4 regions of the Brevibacterium atlanticum genome follow, and region 2 is predicted to be linked to each of the others. Evidence: riboswitches for the same ligand, from Rfam matches in the RefSeq annotation. Region 2 holds a riboswitch; each other region holds the start of a gene.
The links. Region 2 has a riboswitch for thiamine pyrophosphate ahead of thiO (glycine oxidase ThiO). Riboswitches for the same ligand answer to the same signal wherever they lie in the genome.

Region 1 (2,197 bases), 1.1 Mb from region 2:
CGTCGCCGAGTGAGAAGGCGACGTCGTAGCGGGCGAAGATCTCGCAGAGTTCGTCGAAGTGCGTGTAGAGGAAGTTCTCCTCATGATGAGCCAAGCACCAGCCGGCCATGATCGACCCGCCGCGGGAGACCATCCCGGTGACCCTGTTGGCTGTGAGCGGGACGTAGCGCAGCAGCACACCGGCATGCACGGTCATGTAGTCCACGCCCTGCTCACACTGCTCGATGACGGTGTCTCGGTAGATCTCCCAGGTCAGAGCGTTCGCATCACCGTCGACCTTCTCCAGCGCCTGGTAGATCGGGACCGTGCCGATGGGGATGGGGGAGTTGCGGATGATCCACTCCCGGGTGGTGTGGATGTCGTTGCCGGTCGAGAGGTCCATGAGGGTGTCGGCACCCCACTTCGCGGCCCATCGCAGCTTCTGCACCTCCTCGGCGATGGAGCTGGTGACGGCGGAATTGCCGATGTTCGCGTTGATCTTGACGAGGAATGCCTTGCCGATGATCATCGGTTCGGACTCGGGGTGGTTGATGTTGTTCGGAATGATCGCACGGCCAGCCGCGAGCTCCGAGCGGACGAGCTCGACATTGCACTGCTCGCGCAGGGCGACGAAGCGCATCTCCGGGGTGATGACGCCTTGGCGGGCGTAGTGCATCTGGGTGACCGTCCGTCCGGGCTTGGCACGGCGGGGAACCGGTTTGCGACCTCTCCACTGCTGCGAGGGCGCACCTCGGCGGACGGCGGCGCGTCCGTCATCGGCGATGAGGTGGCCGCGGGCCTCGTAGGTCTCGCTGTCGAGGCGGGAGTCGATCCAGGGGAACCGCAGCGCGGGCAAGCCCTCCTCTGGGACGCTGCCCGGCCCGACGGTGCGGTAGACCTCGACGGGGTCGTTGGCCAGTCCGTTGGAGTCGTCGAGTTCGATGCGGGTGACGGGAACGCGGATGTCGTGCTCGGTGTCCTCGAGCCACGCCGGGGAATGGGTCGAATACTGCTCGAGGGTGCACGATTCGCCGGCCGAGGATTCCTCAGTGCTGCGATCGGAGATGTTGCGCGTGGTGGCGTCTTCCTGCAGGGCTTCCTGCAGAGCAGGCGAGTTGCGTGAAGCAGTGGCTGGGACGGATGTTTCAGGGGTGAATGCAGTCATCTGCAGTCCTCACTTCCTACGCCGGTATCAACCGGATCAGGTTCTACGGTCTCGGACGATCCAGTCCGATCTCAGCCCTTGCAGTGGGCTCCCGTGGGGTCGTGCAATTCGTATCACGACTGCTGTGGTGAGGACAAACTCGGCGCCGTGGGCCGGGCGCGGGAGAAGAGCTGAGCGGAGTGAGGTGAGTGGTCTGGACTTCCCTCATGGATGGGCGAGGAAGCGCGTTAGGCGAAGTTCGTTCGGTCCGCGCAGCTCGATCAAGGCGCGGCACGCTTATGGAGCTGTGCACCGGTCGACAGATGCGCTGCGCCTTGATCGACGTTGGTGGCGCGCAGGGCGGTCGAGGGAAGGGCACATTTCCGCGCGGCGCCTTGAGGAGCCGCGCGAGCGGGTGCGTGTGCGAAGGCGCCGCGTGGTCAGGCTCCCTGGAGGAACGTCCTTGCGACTGCGCCGAGGGCGACGACGTCGGAGACCGCGACCATCTCGCGGGCCGAGTGCATCGAGAACAGCGCCGGCCCCACATCGACGGTCGTCATACCCAGACGGGTCGCCGTGAGCGGACCGATCGTCGATCCGCACGGCATCGCATTGTTCGACACGAAGTCCTGGTGCTCGACCCCGGCCGCCGCGCACGCCCGCGACCACACCGCCGTGCCCACGGCATCCGTGGCATAACGCTGCTGAGCGTTGAGCTTGAGCAGAGGACCGCCGCCGAGGCAGGGGCGGACATGCGGATCGTGCCGTTCCGGATAGTTCGGGTGGGCGGCATGCCCGGCGTCCGAGGACACGCACACCGACGCGGCGAGAGCGGCGAGGTAGTCGCTGCGCGTCGAGTTCGGCAACAGGGAGGCGATGATGCGTTCGGTGACGTCGGCGAGGAAGGGTCCACACGCACCTGAGCGCGAGTTCGACCCGATCTCCTCGTGGTCGAAGGCGGCGAACAGGGCGATGGCGTCGAGACCATCGGCGTCAACGTCGGCCAACGCACTGACACCGGCGTGGACGGACAGGAGGTTGTCCAACCTCGGCGAGGCGAAGAACTCCTCACGG
Region 2 (2,197 bases):
ACGAGATCAAAAGTGCGCGGATCCTCGGCGAGTTCGGCGGCGGTGACCACCTCGACGGTGTTCGTCCGGTCGTTGCCCGGTGAGACGAAGCGCAGACCGTCGGTGCGGATCCGCTGTGCCTTCGCCTCCCGCAGCAGGAACGTCACCTCGCGACCGGCTTCGAGCAGGTAGGTCCCGAATGCCCCGCCCGTGGCTCCGGCACCGGCGATGAGGATGCTCGGCCCGTGCGCGCCCAAATCGTTCGCGTCCTGTTCGCCCGTACCCGTGCCGGTGCTGCCCTCGATGGTGTCGTTCATTCCAGTTCCTCCTTGAGTTCCCGTGCGGCTTCTGCGGGATCGCCAGCCGAGGTTATCGCACGCACCACCACGGCGCGCGTGGCGCCCGCCTGTCGGATCTCGTCGAGGCGTTCTCCGACCGCGACGCCGCCGATGGCGAACCACGGGGTGCGCGACGAGGCGGCCACCGTGCTGAGCAGGCCCGTGCCGACGGCGGCGCGGCCGGGTTTCGTCGGGGTCTCCCATACGGGGCCGACGCAGAAATAGTCGGTCTCCGGATCCGCATCGGCGGCGAGAGCCTGCTCGTGCGAATGGGTGGAGCGGCCGAGGAGGACGTCGGGTCCGAGGACGGCCCGCGCCTGAGCACTGGTGAGGTCGCCTTGCCCGGCGTGGAAGACGTCGGCTCCGGCCAGCAGGGCGACGTCGGCACGGTCGTTGACCGAGAAGAGCTTCCCGTGCCGGGCCGCAGCGTCCTTGAGCACGTCGAGGGCTGCGATCTCTTCTCTGGCTTCAAGCGTCTTGTCGCGCAGCTGGATGATGTCGACTCCCCCGGCATAAGCGGCGTCGAGGAATTCGGGCAGATCGCCCTGGGCGGTTCTGGCATCGGTGCACAGGTACAGTCGAGCTTCGGCCAAACGGGCGTCCCGCCAGGCTCGCCTGGATTCGGAGCCTGCGGTGTGCGGTGGAATATCGAAGGTCATGGTCATAGAGTAGAGGAGTTCGCGGGAGCCTCCCACTGAGGCTGAGAGGGCGTAGGAGCCGACCGTCAGACCTGATGCGGATCATGCCGCCGGAGGGAGAATCCATGCATGTCATCGTCGTGGGCGCCGGAATCATCGGCCTGGCGACAGCGTGGCACCTGCGCAGCCTCGGTGCCGGTGTCACCATCATCGATCCTGCTCCTGGTCAGGGAGCCAGCCATGCGGCCGCGGGGATGCTCGCGCCCGCCGCCGAGGTGGTCTGGGGTCAGTCACCCCTGTACCCGTTGATGCGCGCATCGGCGCAGATGTATCCGTCGTTCGCCGCCGAGGTGGCGAGCGCGGCGGGTGCGGATCTCGGGCTCACGGACTCGGGAACCCTGGTGTGCGCTGGGGACCGTGCCGATCTGCAGGCTCTCCGTGAGCTGCGCACCGCGCAGACCGCGGCAGGATTCCCCACCGAACTCATCACCGGATCCCGCGCCCGGGAGCTCGAACCGGCGCTGTCGCCGTCGGTGGCCGGTGCCGTGCGCATCCCCGACGACCAGTCCATCGACCCCAGGAGGACGACGGCCGCCCTGCTGTCCGTCGTCTCGGACACGACCGTCCGCCGGCAGGTCACCCGGCTCACCCGTCGAGACGGAGTCACCGTGGGCGTCGAGTTCTCAGGCGGCGACGAGCTGACAGCCGACCAGGTCGTCATCACCGCCGGGACCGAGGCTGCCGCGATCACCGGCATGCCGCCCCTTCCCCTGCGAAAGGTGTGGGGTGATGTTCTGCGTCTGCGGGCACCGGCCGCACTCACCCCTCTGCTGCACGGCACGGTCCGCGGACTCGTCAACGGTCGACCGGTCTACATCGTTGCTCGTGATGACGGGGAACTCGTGCTCGGAGCGAGCTCCCGGGAGGACGGCCGCAGCGGCACCGATGCCGGAGCCGTCCACCGGCTCCTCCAGGACGGTCAGCGCCTGGTCCCCGGCATCCTCGACTGCGAGATCACCGACATCACCACGCGTGCCCGCCCCGGTTCGCCCGATGACCTGCCCATCGTCGGTCGCATCGACGAGGGCTGCCTCGTCAGCACCGGGTATTTCCGGCACGGCATCCTGCTCGCCCCGCTGGGCGGACGGCTCGGTGCCGAACTGGCCATGGGGCTCACCCCCGACTGGATGCCTGCAGGAGGACTCGCGTCCGTCTCCCCCGCGCGCTTCTCTGACGGACCGT
Region 3 (2,197 bases), 470 kb from region 2:
TCCCGGTGTCACCTCGGCGCGGGTCCGGGACGGCACCGCCGATCAGCAGCTCACCGGCGGCCTCCCCGGATTCGGTGGGCAGGACTCCGGCGATCGCGTGCAGCAGGGTCGTCTTCCCCGCCCCCGAGGGGCCGAGGAGCAGGACCGTCGAGCCCGCGGCGATATCGAGATCGAGGGGACCGACGGCAGGAGTGTCACGGTCGGCGTGCGTCCACGCATACCCGCGCGCCGTGATCGGCAGCGCCATCAGCGCAGACGGCCGGAGGCGAACGAGCTCAGCGCCCCGGTCTTCGCAATCGTGCGGTAGGCGAACCAGGCGCCGATGCCGGAGATGACGAGACCGGAGATGATCGCGCACACCGCGTACGCCGCCTGGAAGCCGAACTGCCATTCGGCGTTGTACATGATGTTCTCGCTCACGGCCATGAACGCCGCAGCCAACACCCCGGACAGCGAAGTGACCCAGAGAGTGAACCGCCGGTAGCCGAAGGCGGCGAAGACGAGTTCGGCACCGAGGCCCTGCAGGAATCCCGACAGCAGCACGGTGGCCCCGAAGTGGGATCCGAGGACAGCCTCGACGATGGCCGCGATGAGTTCACACAGCAGGGCCGCACCGGGCTTGCGGATGATCGCGCCGGCCAGAGGACCGGCGAGGACCCACAGTCCCGCGATGAGGCCGATCGAGGGCGGGAACGCCTGGAACGCGAGTTCGAGGACCTTCCAGCTCAGCGCCAGCACCCAGAACACCAGCCCGACGGCGATGCCGAGCACGGCGGTGGTGACATAGTCGACGACCCGCCATGACTTCGTCTTCGGCGCCAAAGTGTGGACGGGTGCGGCAGCCGTTGTGCGATCGGACGTGGTGGTTCTCGGCATTGTGCCTCCTCATGCAAGGAGGGGTGAAGAGTCTCGACTTCCTTCGGCGGTGCTAACCGCATCAGGTTCGAGGGTCTGCAGCTTCTTCTGCACTCTCAGCGCCCCTGACGGCGCTCCCCTGTCGTAGCCACCACTGTACAACAGGGCAGCGAACGTGCGGAGGTGCCGATGACCGCTCAGCTGGGAACGACCATCACCGGGCCTGCAGCATGGTCGAGGACACCGCGGGAGACCGAGCCGAGCAGGGCGGACTTGATCCGCCCACGCCCGCGGGTGCCCATGACCAGCAGCCGTGCGCGCCCGCTGGCATCGGCGAGGACCTCCTTGGGATCGCCCACCGGCACCGAGGCGGACACAGGCAGGTCCGGGAACTGCTCACCCAGCTCGGTAGCCTCCTTCTCGAGCCCGGCGGCGATCTGCTTCTGTCGGCGTCCGGTGACCTCGGAGCTGAGTTCGAGCTCGGGGTACCAATAGAGCCATTCCTCACCGGCGGGCAGCACCGCGACGACCTCGAGAGCCGCCCCGCGGACGGCAGCCTCGGCGGCCGCGGTGAACATCGCGACCCGGCCCGTGTCCGAACCGTCGACGGCGACGATCACGGGACCGTCGGCGGCATCGATGGCCGTGGCGTGGTGCGGCACAACGATGGTCGGGCAGTGCGCATGCGCGGGAAGGGCGGTGGACACCGAACCGAGGACGCGCCCCATGAAGCCGCCGCGGCCGCGGGCGCCGACGACGGCGATCTCGGCTGATGAGCTGAGGGTGACGAGCACCCCGGCGGCGTCGCCGGGAGCAGTGCGGAAGCTCTTCTCACCCGGGTGATCGCGAACGAGTTCGACCGCCTCGGCGAGGGTCTCCTCCGCTGCCCTCTTCGCCCGGTCGTCTTCGGGTTCGTTGGGGATGGAGGCCATGTTCGGGTAGATCATCGTCGGCAGCGCATACGCGGTGACGACGGTCAGCGGGATGGACCGGCTCCGTGCTTCGGCGGCTCCGAAGCGCACAGCCTGGGCGGCGAGTTCGGAGCCGTCGAATCCGACGAGGACCCCGAGTTCGCGGTTGAGACCCGACTCGGTGGGACGTGCTTCGGTGGGACGTGCTTCGGCTTGGCGGGACTGGGCAGACATCGCAGACCTCTCGATCGGGGCCTGGCCAACCCTGAACGCCGACGACGGCCCCGATATGCGGTATCGTCCGCGTCACCTCCAGTCTACCAACGCGATTCTACGACGTGTAGAAAAATGCGCGGGGGTGGAACCCTGCGTCTCAGATCGGGAAGCCGAGGTGGGTGAGTGCGGTCTTGAGGATGAACTCCTGGCCGTGG
Region 4 (2,197 bases), 1.4 Mb from region 2:
ACGCTGTCGGCAATGTGCGCGGGTCCGGCGGTCATGCTTGGACGCTTTCGCCGGCATCGAGGGTGCTGAGGCTCATCCGTGCCTGCGCAAGCTGGTCGCCGGTGACGGCATGGAGTGCGTCGAGGAAGTTCACCGAGTAGCTGCCCGGTCCCTTCGCCCCGTCGGCGGCGAGTTCCCCGGCGACCGCGAAGTGGGCGTGGGCGGCGACGACGGCTTCGAACCTCGCCGAGGCAGCTCCACCGTCGGTGGTGTGTTCACCTGCGTTGACGGCTGAGGCGTCGGCATCGGGATCGGCCAGACCGCTGCGGGCGGCGGCGAGGTAGGCGACGGTGACGGCGCCGAGGGAGCAGCCGGTGCCGATGACCAGCGGCATGAACTCGTGGCCCCCGTCGATGCGGGCGACGTGATCGGTACCGTCGATGTGAGCGACGACGGCGTCGGTGGGTCCGGAGACCGCGACGATGGCACCGGTCGTTCGCGACAGCTGAGCCGCGGCGGGGAGGACGGCGTCGACCTCGTCGGTGGAGTCGACTCCGCGTCCACCGAGGCCGACTCCGGCCAGGGCGGCGATCTCGGAGGCGTTGCCGCGGATCGCTGTCGGGTGGTCGGCGGCGGCGCGGCGGATGCGGGAGGTGCGGAAGTCGACGGCGCCGACGCTGACGGGGTCGAGGACCCAGGGCTTGCCGGCGGCGTTCGCGACGTCGATGGCGGCATCGGCGGCGAGCAGCTGATGGTTCGAAGCTGTGCCGAAGTTGATGAGGACGCCGCTCGCGATGCCGGCGAACTGACCGGCGTCGGCCTCGTGGTCGAGCATCGCCGGAGAGGCACCGAGCGCCAGAAGCACGTTCGCGCTGAATTGCTGCACGACGGTGTTCGTGATGCATTGGATGAGCGGGTTGGACGCACGCAGTCGTGCGTTGGCAGAACGCAGGTCGAAGTCAACCATGACGATCCCTTCGCTAGTATGGCCCAGATCAGGTTCGATGGGTGTTCTCTCAGCCTCGGTATCCTCCGTGCGCAGCTGTCTGGTGCGAACGGATCCTCATGAGGCACCCCATGTCATTGGCTCCGACTGTATCAGCCCGTCCGAAGCACGGCGACCACGTGCCTCGCACCCACTCCCAGTTGACCTATCGTCCTGAAGCCACTTCACCGACCGCTCAAGTCAGCGACGCTGTACCGCGCTGTGCACACACAGCCGGCGAGCGGACCCTGTCGTAGCGGGACCACCCCGTGCTGGGGGTGGTCTCACCGCAACAGGGTCCGCTCGAAAAGAGGCAGTGGCGACTGCCTATCCCCGACCCACGTACCTCTGACCGCGGCGACTGAGCGCGTCGATGACGACGGCAGTGAGCAGGACGAGTGCGGTGATGATCTGCTGCGCATCGGAGTTGAAGCCGATGAGGTAGAGACCGTTGTTGATCGCACCGACGACCAGGGCACCGAGCACTGCCGCCCACGCGGTTCCGCGACCACCGAAGAGCGAGGTGCCGCCGATGACTGCCGCGGCGATCGCATTGAGCAGGTCCTGCGTGCTCACCAGCGTCGATCCCGCGTTCGTCGTCACACCGGTCTTGATGAAACCGAACAGTGCGGCCAGGACTCCGGCGGCCATGAATACGCTGATGCGCACCCAGGTCACGCGGATGCCGGCGCGGCGGGCGGCCTCGACCTTGCCGCCGACGGCGTAGATGGAGCGGCCGTAGCGGGTCTTGCGCAGCACGAGGTCGATGACGATGGCGATGACGATCATGAGGAAGAACGGCATCGCGAGTCCGAAGTCCTGGTTGACGAGGATGAGGAACCCGAAGACGATCGCGGCCAACAGCACGATGCGCACGATCACAGACGTCCAGCTCGGGGCGTCGAGTCCCTCGCTGTGCCGACGCAGCTTCGAATAGATGATGCCGGCACCGAAGCCGATGATCGCGATCGCTCCGAACACATACGCCCAGATCGCCGGGAAGTAGAAGCTGGCGAAGTCGAAGGCGAAGGTGTCCGACATCGACAGGTTCTTCTGCGTGCCCAGGGTCGTCAACGTCAGACCGGTGAACGCGAGCAGACCGGCCAAGGTGACGACGAACGCCGGGATGCCGACGACGGCGAAGAACCAGCCCTGGATCGCACCGACGACCAGTCCGAGCAGCAGCATGATGATCAGCGCGAGCGCCGGCGGCACACCTTGCCTGACGACGAG

Region 1: it holds a riboswitch for thiamine pyrophosphate, as region 2 does, so the genes downstream of both, thiC (phosphomethylpyrimidine synthase ThiC) here and thiO (glycine oxidase ThiO) in region 2, are expected to answer to the same signal.
Region 3: it holds a riboswitch for thiamine pyrophosphate, as region 2 does, so the genes downstream of both, GUY23_RS05500 (ECF transporter S component) here and thiO (glycine oxidase ThiO) in region 2, are expected to answer to the same signal.
Region 4: it holds a riboswitch for thiamine pyrophosphate, as region 2 does, so the genes downstream of both, thiM (hydroxyethylthiazole kinase) here and thiO (glycine oxidase ThiO) in region 2, are expected to answer to the same signal.

The regions. Positions count from the first base shown of each region.
Region 1 is NZ_CP050152.1:616,317-618,513, forward strand. It holds gene thiC (phosphomethylpyrimidine synthase ThiC) at 1-1,144, opposite strand, end outside; TPP riboswitch at 1,140-1,248, opposite strand; gene GUY23_RS02700 (M18 family aminopeptidase) at 1,564-2,197, opposite strand, start outside.
Region 2 is NZ_CP050152.1:1,735,780-1,737,976, reverse strand. It holds gene GUY23_RS07700 (ketopantoate reductase family protein) at 1-296, opposite strand, end outside; gene thiE (thiamine phosphate synthase) at 293-976, opposite strand; TPP riboswitch at 988-1,091, shown strand; gene thiO (glycine oxidase ThiO) at 1,081-2,197, shown strand, end outside.
Region 3 is NZ_CP050152.1:1,270,701-1,272,897, forward strand. It holds gene GUY23_RS05495 (ABC transporter ATP-binding protein) at 1-247, opposite strand, end outside; gene GUY23_RS05500 (ECF transporter S component) at 247-876, opposite strand; TPP riboswitch at 898-1,006, opposite strand; gene GUY23_RS05505 (universal stress protein) at 1,053-2,000, opposite strand.
Region 4 is NZ_CP050152.1:3,118,496-3,120,692, forward strand. It holds gene thiE (thiamine phosphate synthase) at 1-35, opposite strand, end outside; gene thiM (hydroxyethylthiazole kinase) at 32-946, opposite strand; TPP riboswitch at 934-1,067, opposite strand; gene GUY23_RS13950 (sugar ABC transporter permease) at 1,292-2,197, opposite strand, start outside.